DNA from 4 places in the Embleya sp. NPDC020630 genome. Region 1 is predicted to be linked to each of the others. Evidence: riboswitches for the same ligand, from Rfam matches in the RefSeq annotation. Region 1 holds a riboswitch; each other region holds the start of a gene.
The links. Region 1 has a riboswitch for cobalamin ahead of ACH4XV_RS03585 (prenyltransferase/squalene oxidase repeat-containing protein). Riboswitches for the same ligand answer to the same signal wherever they lie in the genome.
Positions count from the first base shown of each region.

Region 2: it holds a riboswitch for cobalamin, as region 1 does, so the genes downstream of both, ACH4XV_RS05585 (ribonucleoside-diphosphate reductase subunit alpha) here and ACH4XV_RS03585 (prenyltransferase/squalene oxidase repeat-containing protein) in region 1, are expected to answer to the same signal.
Region 3: it holds a riboswitch for cobalamin, as region 1 does, so the genes downstream of both, ACH4XV_RS14305 (energy-coupling factor ABC transporter permease) here and ACH4XV_RS03585 (prenyltransferase/squalene oxidase repeat-containing protein) in region 1, are expected to answer to the same signal.
Region 4: it holds a riboswitch for cobalamin, as region 1 does, so the genes downstream of both, ACH4XV_RS30550 (ABC transporter substrate-binding protein) here and ACH4XV_RS03585 (prenyltransferase/squalene oxidase repeat-containing protein) in region 1, are expected to answer to the same signal.

Region 1 covers NZ_JBIRUB010000001.1:890,647-896,222, reverse strand. Annotated here, with positions in the region: gene metE (5-methyltetrahydropteroyltriglutamate--homocysteine S-methyltransferase) at 1-1,970, shown strand, start outside; cobalamin riboswitch at 2,149-2,280, shown strand; gene ACH4XV_RS03585 (prenyltransferase/squalene oxidase repeat-containing protein) at 2,382-3,887, shown strand; gene ACH4XV_RS03580 (hypothetical protein) at 3,884-4,924, shown strand; gene ACH4XV_RS03575 (CbiQ family ECF transporter T component) at 4,921-5,576, shown strand, end outside.
Region 2 covers NZ_JBIRUB010000001.1:1,345,066-1,350,641, forward strand. Annotated here, with positions in the region: gene ACH4XV_RS05560 (amidohydrolase family protein) at 1-551, opposite strand, end outside; gene ACH4XV_RS05565 (MarR family winged helix-turn-helix transcriptional regulator) at 735-1,214, shown strand; gene ACH4XV_RS05570 (GNAT family N-acetyltransferase) at 1,220-2,044, shown strand; gene mug (G/U mismatch-specific DNA glycosylase) at 2,116-2,676, shown strand; gene ACH4XV_RS05580 (hypothetical protein) at 2,836-3,024, shown strand; cobalamin riboswitch at 3,454-3,707, shown strand; gene ACH4XV_RS05585 (ribonucleoside-diphosphate reductase subunit alpha) at 3,784-5,576, shown strand, end outside.
Region 3 covers NZ_JBIRUB010000003.1:654,999-660,574, reverse strand. Annotated here, with positions in the region: gene ACH4XV_RS14325 (PP2C family protein-serine/threonine phosphatase) at 1-1,023, shown strand, start outside; gene ACH4XV_RS14320 (energy-coupling factor ABC transporter ATP-binding protein) at 1,036-1,875, opposite strand; gene cbiQ (cobalt ECF transporter T component CbiQ) at 1,872-2,615, opposite strand; gene ACH4XV_RS14310 (energy-coupling factor ABC transporter substrate-binding protein) at 2,619-2,999, opposite strand; gene ACH4XV_RS14305 (energy-coupling factor ABC transporter permease) at 2,996-3,709, opposite strand; cobalamin riboswitch at 3,737-3,946, opposite strand; gene ACH4XV_RS14300 (RDD family protein) at 4,134-4,679, opposite strand; gene ACH4XV_RS14295 (class II aldolase/adducin family protein) at 4,818-5,576, opposite strand, start outside.
Region 4 covers NZ_JBIRUB010000010.1:188,893-194,468, reverse strand. Annotated here, with positions in the region: gene ACH4XV_RS30565 (amino acid adenylation domain-containing protein) at 1-23, shown strand, start outside; gene ACH4XV_RS30560 (MbtH family protein) at 20-247, shown strand; gene ACH4XV_RS30555 (alpha/beta hydrolase) at 475-2,082, opposite strand; cobalamin riboswitch at 2,327-2,540, shown strand; gene ACH4XV_RS30550 (ABC transporter substrate-binding protein) at 2,636-3,628, shown strand; gene ACH4XV_RS30545 (FecCD family ABC transporter permease) at 3,625-4,710, shown strand; gene ACH4XV_RS30540 (ABC transporter ATP-binding protein) at 4,707-5,522, shown strand; gene ACH4XV_RS30535 ((2Fe-2S) ferredoxin domain-containing protein) at 5,519-5,576, shown strand, end outside.

The sequences.
Region 1 (5,576 bases):
CCAAGTGGTTCGACACGAACTATCACTACCTCGTCCCCGAACTCGGGCCGGACACCGTCTTCGAGGCGAACTCCGTCAAGCAGGTGGCCGAGTTCCGGGAGGCCGTCGCGCTGGGCCTGACCGCCCGACCGGTGCTGGTGGGCCCGCTCACCTACCTCCTGCTGGCCAAGCCCGCGCCGGGGGTCGCGGCCGACTTCCAGCCGCTGACCCTGCTGGACCGGCTCCTTCCGGCGTACGCGCGGTTGCTCGCCGACCTGCGCACCGCCGGGGCCGAGTGGGTGCAACTCGACGAACCGGCGCTGGTGCAGGATCGCAGCTTCGCCGAACTGGGCGCCGCCGCCCGCGTCTACCGCGACCTCGGCAAACTGACCGATCGGCCCAAGCTCCTCGTGGCCTCGTACTTCGACCGCCTCGGCGAGGCGCTGCCGATTCTGGCCAAAGCCCCGATCGAGGGCCTGGCACTGGACTTCACCGGCTCCGCCGCCGCCAACCTGGACGCGTTGGCCGCCGTCGGCGGGCTGCCCGGCAAACGTCTGGTCGCCGGTGTCGTGGACGGCCGCAACGTGTGGATCAACGACCTCGGCAAGTCCCTGACGACCCTCGGCATACAGCTGGGCTTGGCCGACCGCGTCGATGTCGCCGCCTCCTGCTCGTTGTTGCACGTGCCGCTGGACGCCGACGCCGAACGCGACATCGACCCGCAGATCGCCCGGTGGCTCGCGTTCGCCCGCCAGAAGACCGAGGAGATCGTCACCCTGGCCAGCGGCCTCGCTCGAGGCACCGACACCATTGCGACCCACCTCGCCGCCAACCGGGCCGACCTGGCCGCACGCAAGGCGTCCGCGCTCACCCACGACCCCGCCGTGCGCGCCCGCGCCGCCGCGGTCACCGACACCGACGCGCGCCGCGGCAAGCCGTACGCCCAACGGGCCGAGGTCCAACGCGCGCATCTGGGGCTGCCGTTGCTGCCCACGACCACCATCGGCTCCTTCCCGCAGACCGCCGAGCTGCGCGCCGCCCGCGCCGACCTGCGCGCGGGACGCATCGACGGCGTTGGGTACGAGGAGCGCATCGAGGCCGAGATCCGCGACGTGATCTCCTTCCAGGAAAAGGCCGGTATCGACGTCCTCGTCCACGGCGAGGCCGAACGCAACGACATGGTGCAGTACTTCGCCGAACAGCTCACCGGGTACGTCGCCACCCGGCACGGCTGGGTCCAGTCCTACGGCACCCGGTACGTGCGCCCGCCGATCCTGGCCGGCGACATCTCCCGCCCCGACCCGATGACCGTGCGCTGGACCGCGTTCGCCCAGTCGTTGTCCGACCGACCCGTCAAGGGCATGCTGACCGGACCGGTGACCATGCTCGCCTGGTCCTTCGTCCGCGACGACCAACCGCTCGGCGACACCGCCCGACAGGTCGCGCTCGCGCTGCGCGACGAAGTCAACGACCTCGAGGCGGCCGGGAGTTCGATCATCCAGGTGGACGAACCCGCGTTGCGCGAAACGCTGCCGCTGCGCGCCGTGGACCACGCCGAATACCTGGCCTGGGCCACCGAGGCATTCCGCCTGAGCACGTCCGGCGTACGCGCGGCAACCCAGATCCACACCCACATGTGCTACGCCGAGTTCGGCGACATCGTGCAGGCCATCGACGACCTCGACGCCGACGTGATCAGCCTGAAGGCGGCCCGCTCGCACATGCAGGTCGCCGGCGAACTCGCCGCCCACGGCTACCCGCGCGAGGCCGGACCCGGCGTGTACGACATCCACTCCCCGCGCGTCCCGAGCGCGGACGAGGTGGTGGACCTGCTCCGCAAGGGACTTGCCGCGATCCCCGCCGAACGTCTTTGGGTCAACCCCGACTGCGGCCTCAAGACCCGTGGCCGGCCCGAGGTCCGCACCTCGCTGGAGAATCTGGTCGCGGCGGCCCGGGAGGTGCGCGCGACGCTGCCGAACACGGCCTCCTGACCCGAGTTCGCCGGGGCGGGAACACACGTGCTCGCCCCGGCGACCGCCCGCGACGTGACCGCCCCTGCCGCCTATTCCGATCCGTGGCGTTCGTCATCGTGACAAGGGGCACGGCGGATTCCGCACTCCTCGTATTGTCCGACGACCGGAATGTTCCGTAGGCTCCGCACGCCGAGCCATATCGGCACTCCAACTACATAGTTCGAAACCCAGGGGAAGCCGGTCGAAATCCGGCGCTGACCCGCAACCGTAGGCGGTGGCCGCGAGGCCGCCGCGAGTCGGAATACCTGGGTGCGTACGAATTTTTTCGGCTCCAGCTGTCGTGGACTACACGCTGAAGCCCGGACCGCCCGACCGGCGTCGTGTCGTGGGCGAGCCCCGGGACGCGTCGGTCCCGGAAGGGTTCCACCGATGTCCTGGCTCACTGTGCGAAAGACCGGCGCGGTCGCGGTCTGCGGCGCGATCCTGGTAGCGGCCTCCCCTGTCTTCTCCGCGTCGGCCGACGCCGCGAACCCGTATGCCACGCAGGCCGCCTCGGCGGCGAAGTGGCAGGCCGGGGAGCTGGTCGACGGGGGGATACCCGGGTTCTCCGGTTCGGACTGGGGCCTGACCATCGACACCGTCATGGCGCTGGCGGCCACCCGTTCGGAGCCCGCGGCGCTCAAGGCCGCGACCGACGCCGTGGCGGCCAACATCCGCAAGTACAACAGCGCCGAGGAGTGGGGCATGCCCGGCTCGCGGATCGCCGGCGCGACCGCGAAGGTGTTGTTCGCCTCGGTCGTGGCCGGCCGCGACCCGGCCGCGTTCGGCGGGCTGGACATGCGGGCGGAGACCCTCGATCTGGTCGCCGGCGCGGACGCGGGCGACGACGTCGGTCGGGTCCGGGACAAGCTCACCGGCAGCCCGGACTCCGGCAACGCCTTCGGGCAGTCGCTCGCCGTCCTTGGCCTGGCCCGCAGCGGCGGAGTGCCGCAGAGTGCGGTGGACTTCCTGATCAAGCAGCAGTGCCCCAGCGGCGGCTTCCGACTGTTCCCGGGCCAACTGGGCAGCACCGGGCCGGTCTGCCAGGACACCCCGACCACCGTCCTCGACCCGGACTCCACCGGGATGGCCGTGCAGGCACTGCTGTCCGCGGCGGCGGAGAGCGGGTCGACCGGCGCTGCGGCGGCCGCGAAGAAGGGTGCGGACTGGCTGAAGTCGCGGCAGCAAGCGGACGGTTCGTTCGGGGGTTCGGGTCCCACGGCGGCCTCGAACACCAACAGCACCGGCCTGGCCGGGCAGGCCCTGTACGCGGCCGGCTACTCGACAGAGGCGGACAAGGCCGCCGCGTGGGTGGCCAAGCACCAGATCACCACGGACAACGCCGGGGCCGCGACCAAGGACGTCGGCACCATCGCCTACAACGAGGAGGCGCTGACCTCGGCTCGGGCGGAGGGTATCCCCGACTTCCAGCGCGACCAGTGGCGCCGCGCGACCCCGCAGGCCCTGCTCGTGCTCGCGGGCGTCCCGCTCGGCAACCTGGGCAAGGCGCCGACCGAACCGACCGGGACCGCCACGAGCACTCCCGCGCCGACCCGTTCCGACACTCCCGCGCCCACCGGCTCGGCCACCCACACCGAGTCCGCGAGCCCATCGACGTCGGCAACGCCCACCACCTCGCTCACCCAGACCGCGAGCGCGTCGATCTCCGCGTCTTCGTCCGCGTCCGCGACGAACACGAACCAGGCCGGCACAGGCGGCTCCGTATCCGGCGGCGGAAGCACCTCCGGCGGTGGCGGCACCGCGAATGGGGGCGGTGGCAGTCTCGCCCGCACCGGTGCGGAGATCGGCGGCCTGGTGCTGCTCGCGGTCGGCCTGGTCGGCACCGGCTTCGCCGTCCGCGCGGGTGCGCGCCGCAAGAACGGACAGCACACGTGAGGCGCCTCGGCCGCAGAGGCCGAATGGCCCGCCTGGTCGCCGCCCTGGCCCTGTTCGCCCTGCCCGCCACCGCCCAGCTCACCGTCGCCGCACCGACCGCACGCGCGGTCGACACCTCCAAGGGCACGCCCGGATACTGCCCGGACGGCAACGGCGTGACGGTCGTGATCGACTTCCAGGAGCTGGGCGGCACGACCATCGTGCGCTGCGCACGAGGCGATCAGGCCACCGGGCACGCCGCGCTCAAGAACGCCGGCATCGAGATCGCCGGCGTTGCCCGCTGGGGCGAGTCCTTCATCTGCCGGATCGAGGGCAAGCCGGGAGCCAACTCCGAGGCATGCATCGACACGCCGCCGGCGAGCGCCTACTGGTCGTACTGGCACTCCCCCAACGGCGGTTCGTGGACGTACAGCCAGTGGGGCGTGATGAACCGCAAACCGCCGCCGGGCAGCTTCGAGGGCTGGTCGTTCTCCAAGAACAAGACCGAGACCACCAACCCCTCGCCGCGCGTGGCCCCGTCACGCCCGACCACGCCCGCCACCCAGGACCCGCCGCCCAGGACGAACAACCCGCAACCGCCGGCCGGCAACGGAGGCAACTCCGGCAACGGCACGACGTCGGCGGGATCGGGAGGCAAACCGGCCGGAACCGCAGGCGACACCGCCTCGACCGGGTCCGGCTCGAACGGGGTCGGCGGGACCGCCGCCTCGGGTATCGACCCCCTGGCCCCCGGGCCCGGCGTCTCCGGCAATCCGATGGAGTCCGCACCCCCGCCGGCTGCTCCGGCGAGCGAGGTGGCCTCCACCGCCCCGACCGAGTCCGCGGCGCCCGAGCCCGCCTCGGCCGCGCCGTCCGTGCAACCCTCCGGCGTCACCCCGCAGGGCCAGACCTGGACCGGCGGCGAGGAGTTGGCCACGAAGAAGCGGGACGGCATCCCGACCACGACCATCGTCGGCATCGCCCTGCTCGTTGCCATCTGTGCGGCAGCCGGGTTCACCACGTGGCGCCGCCGGACGCGCGCCGACGGATCGGGATGAACGTGCCCCACCCGAAACCGTCGCCGACCGCCGCGGCATTCCGCCGCGGCGGCGGCCGGCTGCCCCGCACCGTGCACCCCGGTGCGTGGTGGTTGTGGGCCCTGGGGCTGGCCACCGCCGCCAGCCGAACCACCAACCCGCTGCTGCTCGCGTTGCTCCTGGCGGTGGCCGGGTTCGTCGTCGCCAACCGGCGCGGCGACGCCCCGTGGGCCCTGGCGTTTCGGATGTACCTGTTCCTTGGGTTGTTCATCATCGTGATGCGGGTGCTGTTCCGGATCGTCTTCGGCGCGGGCGCGGCGAGCGGGCATGTGCTCGTCGACCTGCCGGAGATCCCGCTGCCCGCGTGGGCGGCGGGTATCCACCTGTTCGGACCGGTGGCGCTCGAACACGTCCTGGGCGGGTTCTACGACGGGTTGCGGCTGGCCACGATGATCGTGTGCCTGGGTGCGGCGAACGCGCTGGCCAGTCCCAAGCGCATGCTCAAGGCGGTGCCGGCGGCGCTGTACGAGGTGGGCGCGGCGGTGGTCGTCGCGCTGTCGGTCGCGCCGCAGTTGGTCGAGAGCGTACAGCGCGTGCGCAGGGCCCGCCGACTGCGCGGCGGGGCGCACAAGGGCATGCGGGCGTTGCGGTCGATCGCGATCCCGGTCCTTCA
Region 2 (5,576 bases), 450 kb from region 1:
CCGGTGGCCTTGACCCGGGCGCCGTGTTCGACCAGCCGCAGCAGCTGCGGCAGCCCCTCCCGGGACAGGCCCAGGTGGTCGATGCCCACCCTCGGCAGCGCGGTCAACACCGGCAGCAGGTCGGGCAGATCGCGGGCGTCGAGGTACAGCTCGGCATGCCGGCCGGCGATCTCGTGGACCCGGCGGGCGAGCCGGTCCAGGTGGTCGAGCGTCGCGGAGCCGCCGCGCCGGACGTTGAAGCGGATCGCCCGCACCCCGGCCGCGTCCAGCTCGGCGATCCGCCGGTCGGGGACGTCGGGCGGCAGCTGGGTCACCCCGACGAAGGCGGGGCCGAGTCGGGCCAGCGCGTCGAGGAGGTAGGTCTGGTCGAAGCCCTGGAACGAGCCGGACACCACCGCGCCGCCGGTCACGCCGAGCGGGACGGCGCGGGCCAGGTAGTCGGCGGTGGTGAAGGTCGGCGGCAGGTAGCCGTGGTTGGCGACGAGCGGGAAACGCGGGTCGACGATGTGCAGGTGCGCGTCGAACACGCGACGAGCGGGCGATCCGGACACGGCGGTGCCTCCGTCGGCTGCGGGAACGCCGCATACCGTACCCGGGCGCCGGCCGGGCGCGGCGGATTCGCCACCCGGGAGAAGTTGTCAAATGCAACTAATTTCTTCTATGGTTGTGCCAGGCAACGAAGTCGCCGCGACGCGGGCGTACGACCGCCCGCGCACAGGAAGGAGCGAGCCGCCATGGCCACCAGGGAAGCCTGTCGGCACCTGCTCACCGAGTTGGAGGGCATCGTCGGCGTACGCCGCGGCCTCGCCAAGGCCGTCCCGCCCGGCAGCCTGCCGTCCGGCTCCGCGGTCCTGTTCGTGCTCGGCCGCAGTGCCGAACCGCTGCGCGCCGGGCGGGTGGCCGAACTCCTCGACCTGGACATGTCCGTGGTCAGCCGACACCTCGCACACCTGGTCGAACACGGCTGGGTGGCCCGCCGCCCGGACCCGCGCGACGGCCGGTCGGTGCTGCTCGGACTCACCCCGGAGGGGCGCGCCGTGGTCGACCGGGCCACCGAGAGCTGCCTCGCGGTGATCGCCGAGCGGTTGGCCGACTGGCCGGACGAGGACGCGGAGCGACTGTCCGAACTCCTGGGCCGGTTGAAGGCGGGCTTCGGGTCGAACGCGGGCTTCGGACACCGGGCCGAACCGGTGCCGACGGCCGTGTCACACTGACCCGCATGCCGAAGTCCGCCGCGGAACTGCGCGCGCATTTGGAGATCTTCTACGACGCGGTGCCCCGCCGGTTCACCCGCACCGAGGCGATCGGCGCGCTGACGCTGTTCGTCCGGGAGGGCGAAGGGTGGCCCTACTATGCCCGACCCACGCTCGGCGGCCTCACCGAGCCCACCGTCGCGGACGTGCGCGCGGTGCGGGCGCGGCAGAGAGAGTTGAAAGTGCCCGAGACGTTCGAATGGGTCCACGAGACCACCCCCGCGCTGCGGGCGGCCGCGATCGAGGCCGAACTGCATGTACACGAGCACCCGCTGATGGTGCTCGACCCGGACGAACATCCGGCCGAGCGCCCGGATCTGCCGGACCTGGTGACGCTGCGGCGAATCCGCGCCGACGCCACCGACCTGGCGATCGTGCACAGCGTCGCGGCGATCGGCTTCGCCAACCCCGGGACCGCGCCCGGCTCCGACGGGGCCGCCGAGCGGGACACCGCCGCGCTCGGCCAGGACCCGGGCCTGCTGTCCTACCTCAACGAGCGGTTGCGCAGCGGCGAGACGGTGATGTTCGCGGCGTACAGCCCGGCCGGACCGCTGTGTGTGGGCAGCTACCAGCACCTGTACGACACGACCGAGATCGTCGGCGTGGCCACCCTCCCGGCGGCCCGGCGCAGCGGCCTCGCGGCGGCGGTGACCTGGGAGTTGGCCCGGCACGCGCTGGAGGGCGGGAGCGAGACGGTGTTCCTGAGCGCGGGGGACGAGGACGTCGCGCGGGTGTACGACCGGATCGGCTTCCGCTCGGTGGGGACGGCGATGATCGCGGAGGCGCCGTGAGCGAGAGGGACGAGGGGCGGGCGGCCGAGGCGGGCGCGAAGACCGATGCCGCCGCGTCGATCGTGCTGCCCATCCCGCCGGGACGCAACCCCACCGCCGACGAGTTGGCCGCCGCGCACGGTCGGAGCATCCCGGACGTGATCGCGCCGAACCTGAGGGTGCTGTTCTGCGGGATCAACCCGGGCCTGTGGTCGGGCGCCACCGGGCGGCACTTCGCCCGTCCCGGCAACCGGTTCTGGCCGGCCCTGTACGCCTCGGGCTTCACCCCGCGCCTGATCGAGCCCGCCGCGCAGCGCGAGTTGACCACGCTCGGCCTCGGCATCACCAACGTGGTGGCCCGAACCACCGCGCGCGCCGACGAGTTGACGAAGGAGGAGTACCGGGCCGGCGGCCTGGCGCTCACCGCGAAGGTACGCCGGTACCGACCGGCCTGGTTGGCGGTCCTTGGCATCGGCGCATACCGCACCGGCTTCGGCCGCCCCAAGGCGGTGGTCGGCCGCCGGCCGGAGACGATCGACGACACCGGAATCTGGGTACTCCCCAACCCCAGCGGCCTGAACGCCCACTGGACGGCCGCGGCCCTCGCCGAAGCCTTCACCGCCCTGCGCACTGCGGCCTACCCGACCGAGTAGGAGGGCCGCGCGCGGGGGCGCCATCCGTGCCGCTCACCCTGTGCGGCGGCGACCGGGCGTCGGCGTGGGCGACCCGACTCGGGGGCGGGGCCGTCAATCGACCGAGTGGCATCACCCGGTTGGTGGTTACTTCGCGCCCCCTCGTGAGGTTGGGTCGGCATGAAGATCCTGCGAGCCCCGTACGGGCCGTGGCCCACCGAGACGTTCGAGACTCCCGTCTACGAGGCGTTGGTCGCCGAATGGCGCGACTCGGGCCGGGAGGTACCCTGGCCGGCCGACCGACCGCAAGGCAGCCCGCCCCGACACGCCCGCCCACCCGGACCGAGCCCGCGCACGCGTCGCCCGTGAGCCGGCCACGTGGCGCGATCCGGGTCCGGAGGCGCCCCCGCCGGTCCCGACCCGAGGGCCGGGGCCGCCGATCCGCTCCGCGTGAATCGGCCGGCCGCCGCGCGATGTGCTTCTTGTCACGCGTGTGCCGACACGCCCGGCGAGGAAGGAATTTGCCGGCCGATCGGCGCGGCGGCCGACGCGCGACGCCCCGTCCATCCGGTCCGTCGCCGCCGCCCCCCGCCGCCCTCGGCTCCGCCCCACGCGGCCCGCGCAGGCCCGGTGGGGCCGGACGGGCGCCGGGAGAGCGGGGGTTCGGGGTGCTCGACGCGCGTCGCAATTGCCCGCCGGTCGTACCACCCGGGCACGTCTCCGGCGAACCGTGACACGCCGGGAATCGGGACGCGACACAACACCTGGGGGTGCGACGACCACCCCGCCACTACATATATGCTCTGCGACGCAGCTGGTTCGCCCGACCGAAGTTTTCGGGAAGGCGAGGCAAGAGGGAATCCGGTGCGAGGCCGGAACTGCCCCCGCAGCGGTGAGCGGGAACGAAAGTCGTCATGGAGCGCCGGACGCCGAAGGGCGTACGGGAAGCGACGACCCCTAGGCACTCCGCGGACCACCGAGCACACGCCGTGCCCGGCGGTGCCCCGGCATGCCCGCGAGTCCGAATACCTGCCGGCTGCCCGCGCCTTCGGGCGTGGGGTCACCTGTACGTACGAGCTCGCGAGGAGAGAGCACGTGACCGTTGTGGACAGCGTGGGCGCGACCCGGATGCGGGTCGACGAGAGCCCCGAGGACCGCCTTGCCACCCTGGTGCGCACCCAGGCGCGCGATCTGCCGGAGGTCGATCCGGATCGGGTCGTCCGCCGGGTCGTCGCGGGTCTGAACGAGGGTGCGGACCGCGGCGCGGCGGCCGACCTGGCCGTGCGCACAGCCGCCGAGCTGATCGCCGAGGAGCCCGCCTACTCGCGGCTCGCCGCGCGCCTGCTGGCCGGCCGGATCGCCGACGAGGCCGCCGAGGCCGGCGTCGCCTCCTTCAGCGCCGGCATCGCGCTCGGTCACCGCGAGGGCATCATCGGCGCGGAGACCGCGGCGTTCGTCGCCGCGCACGCCGCCGAATTGGACGCCGCCGTCGACGCCGACGGGGACCGCCGCTTCGAGTACTTCGGTCTGCGCACCGTCTACGACCGCTACCTGCTGCGCCACCCCGTCTCGCGCAAGGTGGTCGAGACCCCGCAGCACTTCCTGCTGCGCGTGGCGTGCGGTCTGTCCAAGGAGCCCGGCGAGGCGATCGGCTTCTACCGGCTGATGTCCTCGCTGGCCTACCTGCCCAGCTCGCCGACGCTGTTCAACTCCGGCACCGTGCACACCCAGATGTCCTCGTGCTACCTGCTCGACTCGCCCAAGGACGAGCTGGAGTCGATCTACGACATGTACGGGCGAATCGCCCGGCTGTCGAAGTTCGCCGGCGGCATCGGCGTGGCCTGGTCGCGGGTGCGCTCGCGCGGCTCGCTGATCCGGGGCACCAACGGGCACTCCAACGGCATCGTGCCGTGGCTGAAGACCCTCGACTCGTCGGTGGCCGCGGTCAACCAGGGCGGCCGGCGCAAGGGCGCGGCCTGCGTGTACCTGGAGACCTGGCACCCCGACATCCTGGAGTTCCTCGAACTGCGGGAGAACACCGGCGAGGACGCGCGTCGCGCGCACAACCTCAACCTGGCCAACTGGGTGCCGGACCTGTTCATGCGGCGCGTCGAGGAGGACGGCGTCTGGTCGTTGTTCGACCCGAACGAGCTGCCCGAGCTGCCCGACCTGTGGGGCGCCGAGTTCGACGAGGTGTACGAGACCGCCGAGCGGGACGGCCGGTTCGTCCGGCAGATGCCCGCGCGCGACCTGTACGCCCGGATGATGCGCACGCTCGCGCAGACCGGCAACGGCTGGATGACCTTCAAGGACGCCGCCAACCGGACCTGCAACCAGGCCGCCGAGCCGGGCAACGTGGTGCACCTGTCCAACCTGTGCACCGAGATCCTGGAGGTCACCAGCGACGGCGAGACCGCCGTGTGCAACCTCGGCTCGGTCAACCTCGGCGCGCACGTGGTCGCCGGCGAGGGCATGGACTGGGACAAGCTGCGCGCCACGGTGCGCACCGCGGTGATCTTCCTCGACCGCGTGATCGACATCAACTACTACCCGACCGACCAGGCCGCCGCGTCCAACCCGCGCTGGCGCCCGGTGGGCCTGGGGTTGATGGGCCTGCAGGACGTGTTCTTCACGCTCGGCCTGCCGTTCGACTCGGCCGAGGCGCGCGAGTTGTCCACGCTGATCTCCGAGGAGATCTACCTCACCGCCTTGGAGACGTCCTCGGCGCTCGCCGAGGTACACGGCCCGCACCCGGCGTACGCCGAGACGCACGCCGCGCGCGGCCGGCTCCAGCCGGACCTGTGGGAGGGCGTGTACCCGACCCAGACCAAGCGCTGGGACGCGCTGCGCACCCGCGTGGCCGAGCACGGGCTGCGCAACTCGCTGCTCGTGGCGATCGCGCCGACCGCGACCATCGCCTC
Region 3 (5,576 bases), on a different contig from region 1:
CCCTCCGACCGCTTCGCGCTGGCCGTTCTGCTGGTCGCGGTCACCGCGTGCGGGCTGCTCTCCGATCTGAACGGCGACTGGTTCCCGGCGACCGCACCCGTGCTGCCGATCCTGGTCGGCGGCCTGGTGCTGCGCATGCCCAGCCTGCTGCTGCTCTACGCGGCGACCGCCGGGGTGCTGGTCGCGGAGGACCGGGTGCACGACCCCGACGAGGTCACCGCCGGCTCCGTCCTGGTGGTCGCGGCGGTCGCCGGCATCGTGTTGCTGATGGCCCGGATGCGGACCCGCCTTGGCGTGCAGTGGACGCGCGGCGAGTCGATGTTGTTCGATCTGCGCGACCGGTTGCGGGCACAGGGCGAGATGCCGGTGTTGCCGCCGCAGTGGCACACCGAGGTGGTGTTGCGGCCGGCCGGCGGGCAGTCGTTCTCCGGCGACTTCCTCGTCGCCGCCCGCAGTGCGACCGGTGGGCGGGTGCTCGAAGTGGTGCTCGTCGACGTCTCCGGCAAGGGGCTGGCGGCGGGGACGCGGGCACTGATGCTCTCCGGCGCGTTCGGCGGGCTGCTCGGGTCGCTGCCGCCGCACGGATTCCTGCCGGCCGCCAACGACTACCTGCTCCGCCAGGAATGGGCCGAGGGCTTCGCGACGGCGGTGCACGTGGTGCTCGACCTGGAGTCGGGCGAGTACGAGTTGTTGTCGGCGGGCCACCCGCCGGGCGTGCACTGGATCGCCGGGACCGGGCGGTGGCGGGTGGTCGAGGCGGTCGGCCCGCTTCTGGGCGTGCTCGACGACGCCACGTTCGAGGGGGTGCGCGGCCGACTGGACCACGGCGACGCGCTGCTGTTGTTCACCGACGGCATGGTGGAACTGCCCGGCGAGGACATCGCCACCGGCATCGACCGGTTCCTGGGCGAGGCGGAGCGGCTGGTCCGGGACGACTTCCACGACGCGGCGCGGCGGATCGTGGCGGCGGCCGGGCGCAACGTGGGCGACGACCGCGCGGTGGTGCTGCTGCGCCGCCGCTGAGCCCGGCCGCGGTCAGTGCGTACGCGGCCGGGCGGGCAGCGCCAGGGCGGTCAGTTCGGCCGGGGTCCGGGGCAGCGTGCCGGGCGGGGCCACCCCGTGCGCGATCAATACCGCGGCCACCGCGTGCGCCCAGGTCGGCCGCAGGCTCGCGGCGGCCAGCAGCGCGGTGTCCGCGAGCAGGTCCGCGGCCGGCCCGGTGTGCAGCCGCCCGTCGGCGAGCACGGCCGCGTCGTCGGCCCAGCGCAGCGCCAGGTCCACGTCGTGGGTGGCCATCACCACCGTCGTCCCGGCGGCACGCAGCTCGGCGAGCGTGTCGAGCAGCGCCTCCTGACCGGCCGGATCCAGGCCCGCCGTCGGCTCGTCCAGGACCAGCACCTGCGGCCGCATGGCGATCGCGCCGGCGATCGCGACCCGCTTGCGCTGCCCGAAGGACAGCAGGTGCACCGGCCGCTCGGCCAGGTCGGCGATGCCCAGCGCGGCCAACGCCTCGGCCACCCGTGAGCGCACCTCGTCCGGCGCGAGCCCGAGGTTCAGCGGCCCGAACGAGACGTCCTGGGCCACCGACGCGGAGAACAGCTGGTCGTCGGGATCCTGCACGACCAGCTGCACCACCCGGCGCAGTTCGGCAAGTCCCTTGCGGTCGTGCCGAATCGGCGTGCCGTGCAGCTCCACCCGACCCGAGCCCGGCACCAGGCCACCGGTCAACAGCCGCAGCAGCGTGGTCTTGCCGCTGCCGTTCGGCCCGAGCAGGGCCAGCGCCCGGCCCGCCGGGACGGCCAGGGACAACCCGCTCAGCACCGGCGGCCCGTCCTCGTAGGCGTAGCCGACCTCTCGTACCCGCAGCGGAATCACGGCATCACCGATCCCAGAAGAAGAGTCGCGACGACGACCGCCGCCACGAGGAACACGGACCGGGCCATGAAGCCGCGTGAGACGGGCACCTCGTCCACGAGCACCCGCAACCGCCCGTCGTAGCCGCGCCCGGCCAGCCCTTCCTCCAGCCGCCGGGCCCGCGCGAAGGCGTGCACGAACACCGCCGACCCGAGCCCGGCCACCGAGCGCCACCGGGCCCGCCGGGTGCGATGCCCGAGCCGCCCGGCCTGGGCCTGGTTGATCCGGGTGGTGGTGTCGTAGAGCAGGAACAACATCCGGTACATCACCGCCGCCACGTCCACCACGGCCGCCGGCACACCCACCCGGGTCAGCCGGGGCAGGACGTCCGACAGCGGCGTGGTGAACGCGAACAACAACATCGCCAAACCGGCCGCGCCGGAGCGGGCCACCAACTCGCCCGCGTGGCGCGGCCCGTCCGGCGCCCAGCCGACGCCGTCCGCGCGGATCGACACGAGCAGGGTCAGCGCGCCGGTCACCGCGAATCCCAGCGGCGCGCGGGCCGCCCGCCACAGTCGTCGGGCGGGCACCTCGGCGAAGCCGAGCGCGATGGTCAGCACGGCGACCGCGACCAGCACCGCGCCGGGCCACGGCGGCAGCGCCACCGCGCACCCGAGCAGCCCGAAGGAGAGCACGGCCTTGTCGGCCGGATGGCGGCGGCGCCAGGCACTGGCATGCGCCGCCGCGTCGATCGGCAGCACGGGTCAGCGACCCGGAACCGATACCGGGTCCTGCGCGGCGGCCGGATCGGGCCCCGGGCCCGACCCGTCGGGGGTGTCGCTCGCCTCGGGCGCGAGCTTTCGGCGGGTGCGCTTGACGCCGAACATGTACCCGACGACACCCGCGCCGAGCGCGGCCTGGAGCGCGAACAGGCCGGACTCGATCTCGCCGGACGGCGGCTCGTACAGCGGGCTGAACCACGGCTTGTAGTCCGGGTCGTTCTCGGTGATCGCGGTCTCGGCCCGGGTGTCGGAACCCGTGAACGGCTCGTCCTTGTCGTCGCCCATGCCGAACACCACGGGCAGCGCCGCGAGCAGCACCACGGCCAGCACGAGCAGCAGGTTGATCTTCGTCGAGCGCTTCACTTGCTCTTCTCCTCCTCGCGCACGGGCCGGGCGTCGCTCAGCACGCCGAGGCGGATCAGGTCACCGCGACTGGATTGGCGCAGCAGGCGCACCACCAGGACGGTCAGCAGGCCCTCGCTGATCGCCAGCGGGATCTGGGTGAGCGAGAAGATGCCGCCGAACTTGGCCAGCGCGCCCGGGAATCCGCTGTCCGGGTCGGGGAAGGCGAGGGCGAGCTGCACGCTGGTGACGCAGTAGGTGCTCAGGTCCGCGACGAACGCGCCGGCGAACACCGCGACGTCCAGCGGCATGGTGCCGCCGCGCCGGTCCAGGAGCGAGCGGGCGAGCCGGTACGCGCCGTAGCCGGCCCAGGGGCCGACGATCGCCATCGAGAACACGTTCGCGCCGAGCGTGGTCAACCCGCCGTGGGCGAGCAACAACGCCTGGAAGAGCAGGGTGATCGTGCCGAGCACCGCCATGATCGGTGGCCGGAACAGGATGGCGCCCAGGCCGGTGCCGGTGGGATGCGAGCAACTGCCGGTGACGGATGGGATCTTCAGCGCGGACAACACGAACGAGAAGGCGCCGGACGCGCCGAGCAGCAGGGTGTTCTCGGGCCGATCGCGCACCTCGCGGGTGAGCGCGCGGGCACCGTGGACGACGAACGGGGTCGACGCGACGCCCCAGGCGGCGGCGTGTTCCCAGGGCAGATAGCCCTCGGCGATATGCATGAGGAAGGGTCCCTCTCCAACACCTCGTGGACGGACGATCGCCGTGGCCGGTCTCCTGGCTGACGGGTCGTGCGTTCACGTCTCCGCCTTCCCGGGTCCGCGACAGCGGTCCCAGTGGCTTCCCGAGGCGACGAATCAACGTTCCCGCGGGGGTGGAGGAGAACTTCCCGATCACAGTGGCGAGGGCCGCGCCGGCATCGAACCGGCTTCCCGAGCACCACGGCGAGCCGACACTAGTGGTCGAGTGGACATGGCGACAAGGTGGCATCTGCAAACCGTGCGCAAGACCACAAGGCGGACGGAGCGGCGGAGCAATAGCCGCATTCCGGGGCGGCGCACGACGGCCCGTCCGGGCGGGAGCGCGGAGCGAGGCACGCTCGCGATCGTGGGACCAGCCGCCCCTGCTGGAGGGAGAAGCGGGCCCTCAGCACAGTCCGGGGCCGCGTCCTCGGACCACCAGGGTGCCCGCGACCCGGTCGCCGATCCGCTGGCCCCGCTCGCTGGTGAGCACCGCGACCAACCCGATCACACCGAGCGCGAACGCGTCGACGCACAGCAGCACCCAACGGATCGCCAGTTGGCGCCGCCCGGCCCGACCACCGGACACGTCGACCACACGAATCCCGAACGCCTGCATGCCCCAGGTACGCCCGTCGTGCTCGGCGGGCCGCAGCACCCAGTACCAGAACAGGATCGCCACCGCGACCACGAGCACACCGGCGGTGATCGTCGCGGTGAGCGGACCGCTGCGGATCGAACCGTCGGGGTGGGTGGGCAGTAGCACGAACAGGAACATCGCGGCGCCGGGCAGCAGCGCGGAGGCGATCACGTCCACCGCGAACTGGCCGATCCGCCGGTACAGCAACGACGGACCGACCCGATGTTCGATCGTCGGCAGCCACACCCGGGCGCGTGGCCCGACGGGATGGGCCGAGCGCGCGAAGCGCTGCGGAAGGCTCCGTTCGTACATGGTGTTGTACTTTCCGCAACCGGGCGGGTTGACTCCCGGCACGGCCGATCTCGCGGAGATTGCGCCCGGTCGGCGGACAATCCGCCCGATCGGGCGGCGGCGAAATGATCATCGATCGGCGGGATCGACCGAAAACGATCAGATCGTCATCGGGCCGTCGACCCCGAACAGGTCCGGCTCGGAGCGGCTGATCACGTCGTACAGCGGCTTGTAGTTGATCCACGCCACCGTGTCGTTGCCGAGCTGCTCCCGGGTCAGCCGCGCGTTCTCCGGCGAGATCGGCCGCAGTTCGCCGGCCGCCTGGGCCAACAGCTGGACCTGGCAGGAGCGCTCCATGGTGATGAACCACCACGCCGCCGCGTCCACCGACTGTCCGACGGTGAGCAGACCGTGGTTGCGCAGGATCAGCGCCTTGCGCGAGCCGAGCGTCTTGGCGATCCGCCGCCCCTCCTCGGCGTCGAGCACCACGCCCGCGTAGTCGTCGAAGAGTTCGTGGTCCTCGTAGAACGGACAAACGTCCTGGGTGATCGGCTCCAGCCGGATCCCGAGCGCGGACAACGCGCGCCCGTGCGTGGAGTGGCTGTGCGCCGCGGCGACCACGTCGGGGCGGGCCGCGTGGATCTGCGAGTGGATCGCGAACGCGGCCTGGTTGACGTGGAATCGGCCCTCGACGACCTGCCCCTCGTGGTTGACCAGGATCAGGTCGTCCACGGTGATGTGCTTGAACGACATCCCGAACGGGTTGACCCAGAAGTGGTCGACGAACCCGGGGTCGCGCGCGGTGATGTGCCCGGCCACCCCCTCCTCGAAGCCGAACCGGCCGAACAGCCGCAGTGCCGCGGTCAGTCGCTCCTTGCGGTGCCGGCGCTCCTGCTCCACGGTTTCGAACGTGGGCGG
Region 4 (5,576 bases), on a different contig from region 1:
CCCTCCTCAGGGAGCCGACATGAGCCACCCGACCAACCCCTTCGAGGACAACGACGCCACCTACCTGGTCCTGGTCAACGACGAGGACCAGCACTCGCTGTGGCCGGCGACCCTGGACGTCCCCGCCGGCTGGCGGGTGACCCACCCCGAGGCCGACCGGCAAACCTGCCTCGACCATGTCGAACACACCTGGACCGACATGCGCCCCCGGACCCTGATCGAGGCCATGAACGCCCGGGAGCGATAACCGGCGGCACACGACGGCGGCTCCCGGCTTCGCGTCGCACCCGGACGGCACGGCGTGGCGACGACTGCGGAGCTATAGCTGTTTTGGGATACCGGTCGGTGTTTCAGGTATTTGCCTGGTATGGGTGCCGGGCGCGAGGCTGCGCTCCCGCGCCGCCGCGGCCCTCGCGCGCATCCACGACGCCGCCGCCGCGCGGCGTCGGCCGCCCATCCGGCAACGGTCGGCGGCTACTTGCCGTCGGTGCACTGGGTGCCGGCGGGCGGCAGCCTGCCCTCGATGATGTAGGCGGCCACCGCCGCGTCGACGCACTTGCTGCGGCCGAACGCGCCGTGGCCCTCGCCCTCGAGGGTCAGCAGGCTCGCGTGCGCGAGGTCGTTGGCCAGTTTCTCGGATGCGGCGTAGGGGGTGGCCGGGTCACCGGTGGTGCCCACCACCAGGACGGGCGCGGCGGCCTCGGCCCGGATCACGTGCGGCTGCTCGGGAGTCTTGTACGGCCAGAACTCGCAGCCGGGGCCCTCGATGTCCGATGCGACGGTGTCCTTGGACAGCAGCGGAGCTTCCGTCTTGAGCTTCGCCAGGACCTGTTCGATCCGCTCGGGCGAGGGTGCCGGGGCGGCGCCGTCGGCGCAGCGTATCGCCGAGCGCGAGTCCGAGCTGTTGTCGTAGTGGCCCTTTTCGTCCCGGCCGAGGTAGTGGTCGGCGTAGAACAACAGGTGGCTGCCGTCCTTGTTGTTCATCGCCAGGGTCAGGGCCTCCCGCAGGTACTTCCAGGCGGTTTCCTTGTCGCCGTACAGCAGGCTGGTGGTGCCGGTCCAGCCGAGGGAGGAGGTCAGCTTGCGGCCGTCGTAGGCGGTGCGCAGGGGCTTGTCCTGCAATGCGTCGAGGAAGGTCGCGCCGATCTCGGCGGCCTTGGCCGGGTCGCGGCCCAGCGGACAGCCCGCCCGGGCCGCGCAGTCGGCTGCGAACGCGCGGAACGAGCGCTCGAAGCCGACCATCTGGTCGATGCTCGCGTCGAGCTTGTCGGCCGCCGGGTCCACCACCGCGTCCAGGACCATGTGGCCGGCGCGGTCGGGGAACTCGTCCAGATACATGCTCCCGAGGTAGGTGCCGTACGACACGCCCAGGTAGTCGAGCTTGTCGTCACCGACCGCGGCGCGCAGGACGTCCATGTCCCGGGCCGCGTTGCGTGTGCCCACGAACGGCAACAGCTCGCCGGACTCGGCCTGGCACGCGTCGGAGAACTCCTTGCCGCTGCGTTCGCTGTGCGCCTTGCGTTCGACCGGATCGCGGGGCGAGTCCCGGGCGTTGCGCTCGTCCCGGGCCCTGTCGTCCAGGCACCGTACGGGCGCGCTGTCGGCCACGCCACGCGGGTCGAAGCCGAGGATGTCGTAGCGGTCGTGCAAAGGACCGTCGAAGTCGTCGAACCCGTACTTGACGAAGTCCTGGCCCGAGCCCCCGGGCCCGCCGGGATTCAGCACGAGCGAGCCGATTCGTTGATCGGGCTTGGCGGCCGGGTATTGCATGACGGCGATCTCCAGCGACCTGCCGTCGGGAGCGGTGTAATCCAGCGGCACCTTGAAGGTCCCGCACCGGAATTCGCTCTCGTCCTTCTTCTTCGTCTTCGGGTCGTCCGTGCACGCCTTCCACGAAATCTTCTGTTCGTAGAAGGCGTGCAGCGCCGGGTCCGCCGCCCCCTTGGGCTTCGGCGGCGCGGGCGGCGGGGTGGCCACGGCCGTCCCGGTCGTCACCGGGGTGGGAACCGGCTTGCCGGCGGCGGCGTTCGACGCACTGTCACCGGAGCCCCCGGTACACCCGGCGGCCAACAACAGAGCCACGGCCACGGGTATGGAACGACGCAAGGACGCCGCCTGAAAAGGAGTGATCACGCGCCAAGGACTATCAGTCGCCGATCCCACATGGCACACCAATATCCCCGCCACCGGCAACGGCACCACCCACACTGGACATTCCACGCACCGCACTCGCCCGCCGACACGCGCCCCGTCAGCGCAGGTCGGCGGAGGTCGCTCGGGCGTCGCCCCGAACCCGCGCGGCGGAGCGGGCCGACGAGGCGCGACGAGCGGTTTGGTAGCCTGTGGCCGCCGTGGTGTACGGGAAGCCGGTTCAAGCCGGCGCGGCCCTCGCCACTGTAGCCGCGGAGTCCCGCGGCCCTTGCCGACCGCCCCAAAGCGGTCGGGGTCACTGGATGGATCGGGAACGAGCCAACCGGGAAGGCCGGCCGCGGAGCGTCGATGCGGAAGCCAGGAGACCGGCCACGGCGCGACATGTTCCACGAGGGTTGGAGAACACGTGTTCCGTGCTTCCGCGCGCCCGTTTCGCGCCGAACGTTTCATCCGTCCCCCGCACCCCCCGCGTGCCGGGCGCTCCATGCGCTCCGGCATCGCCGCCGTGGCGCTCCTGCTCGTCGGCGCGCTCGGCGCGTGTACGGGCGCGCCCGAGGCCGACAAGCCCGCCGCGGCGGCCGGGAGCGGCCACCCCACGCCGGTGAGCGTGAGCAGATGCGGCGTCACCACCACCGTGACCGCACCGCCGGCCCGGCTGGTCACCCTCAACCAGGGCGCCACCGAAGTCGCCCTGGCGCTCGACCTGCAGACCCGGATGGCCGGAACGGCGTACCTCGACGACGTGGTCCCGGCCAAATGGAAGGCGGCCTACGACACCGTCCCGGTGCTCTCCGAGAAGTACCCGTCCAAGGAGAAACTCCTCGCGGCGCGCCCGGATTTCCTCTACGCCTCCTATTCCAGTGCGTTCACCGACAAGGTGGCGGGCACGCGGGACGAACTGGGCTCCCAGGGCATCGGCACCTACCTGTCGCCGCTGGGTTGCGCCGACGGCAAGCAGGCGGCACCGGTATCCTTCCAGGCAGTATGGGACGAACTGGGCGATATCGCCCAGGTGTTCGGTGTCGCGCCGCGCGCCGCCGCCATCCGGGACGCGCAGCAGCGGCAACTCGCCGACGTCACGGCCAAGTCGGCGGGCAAGGGCCTGAACGTGCTCTGGTACGACTCGGGTACGAAGACCCCCTACGTCGGCGCGGGCCACGGCGGACCCCAGCTCGTCCTCGACGCCGTCGGCGCCCGCAACGTCTTCGACACGCTGCCCGGCGGCTGGAAGAACGCGAGCTGGGAACAGGTGGTCGCGGCGGACCCCGACGCCATCGTGGTCGCGGACGCCGGGTGGGACACCGCGCAATCCAAGATCGACTACCTCGAACACGACCCCGTCCTGAGCAAGCTCAAGGCCGTCCGAAACCGGGCGTTCGTGGTCGTGCCGTTCTCCGAGTCGACCCCCGGCGTGCAGCTCGCCGACGGCGCCGTCCGGGTTTCGGCCGCCCTGAGCGGCCTGGCACCGCGTCCGTGACCGTGACCGATCGCCCCGTCGCACGACCCGCGGGAGCCGGTCGTGCGGCGGTGGCCCTGGCCGCCGCCGTGGTCCTGCTGCTGCTCACCGTCCTGCTCGGCCTGGCCGTGGGATCCGTCCACGAACCGCCGCACGTCGTGGCCGAGGTGGTCCTGCGCCGGCTCGGTCTCGGCGGCGCCGACGTCACACCGCTCGACGACCGGATCGTCTGGCAGCTGCGGCTGCCGCGCGTTTTGGGGGCCGCCGCGACCGGCGCGGGACTCGCGGTGTGCGGCGCGGTGTTGCAGACCCTGACCGGCAACGACCTGGCCGACCCCTACCTGCTCGGCATCTCCAACGGCGCCGCCGTCGGCGCGGTCACCGTGATCGTCCTCGGCGTCGGAGCCTCCGGCACCGCGGTCGTCGGCGCACTCCCGGCGGCCGCCTTCGTCGGTGCCCTGCTCGCGGTCCTCGTCGTGCTGACCCTCGCCGGGGCACACAGCCGGACCCTGCCGGCCTCGCGGACCGTGCTGGCCGGCATCGCGGTCGGGCAGCTGTGCGGCGCGTACACCTCGTTCGTCGTACTCGTCCTCGGCGACCGCAACGCCGCCCGCGGCGTCATGGAGTGGACGCTGGGTTCGGTGGCCGGAGTGCGGTGGGACACGGCCGTCTTCCTGACCGCGGTCGCCGTCGTCGGCACGGTGGTCATGGTCGCCGCCGCCCGGGACCTCGACGCGTTCGCGTTCGGCGAGACCGCGGCCCGTTCCGTCGGCGTCCACGTCGAACGCACCCGCTGGGCCCTGGTCGCCGCCGCCGCGCTGGTGACCGCGTGCCTGGTCGCCAACACCGGCGTCATCGGGTTCGTCGGTCTGGTCGTACCCCACGTCGTCCGCCTGATGTGCGGCCCGCGCCATGCCCTGCTGCTGCCCATGTCCGCGCTCGTGGGTGCGTCGCTGCTCGTGGGCAGCGACATCGTGGCGCGCTCGGTACTCCCGGACCAGGAGATCCCCGTCGGCGTCGTCACCGCCGGGCTCGGAGCGCCGTTCTTCGCCTGGCTGCTGTGGCGCCAGGCCGCCGGGCGCGCGGCGGGGGGCCGGCCGTGATCGTCGCGAACCCGGTGCGGCTGCGGGCCGAGAACATCGGGGCACGAGTCGGCGACGCCACACTGCTGACGGAAGTGACGCTCGGCTTCGCCCCCGGCAGGACGACCGGCCTGCTCGGGCCCAACGGCGCCGGCAAGACGACGCTGCTGCGGACCCTGGCCGGCCTGCGCCGGCCACAGAGCGGCCGAGTCCTGCTCGACGGCGACGACCTGTACGCCCTCACCGCCCGCCGCCGCGCGCGACGGGTGGCCTTCATGGAACAGCAGGCCGACACCGCGCTGCCGCTGACGGCCCGCCAGGTCATCGACCTGGGGCGCACGCCCCACCGCGGCCGATGGCCCGTACTGCCCGGCCCGGCGAGCACCCACGAGCAGTCCGTACTCGCCGAGGCCGTCGCCGCCACCGACGTCGACGCACTGCTCGACCGGACCTGGTCGTCCCTCTCCGGCGGCGAGCGCCAGCGTGTGCACCTCGCGCGCGCCCTGGTGCAGGAACCCGGAGTACTCCTGCTGGACGAACCCACCAACCACCTCGACCTGCGCCACCAACTCGGCTTCCTCGAAACCGTGCGCGGACTCGGCATCACCACCGTCGCCGCCCTGCACGACCTCGAACTGGCCGCCGCCTACTGCCACGACGTCGCGGTGCTGCTCGACGGCCGCCTGGTGGCCCACGGGCCCGTCGCCGAGGTGCTCACCTCCGCCACGATCGCGCACGTGTACGGCGTCGACGCGACCGTGGAGCGGCACCCCCTGCACCATCGCCCGCACATCCGGTGGAACGGCCTGCTCGCCGAGAGGATCGAGCCATGAACCAAGACCGTGCCGGCGCCCCCGCGAAGCCCGCTGCCGGCCGGGCGACGGTCC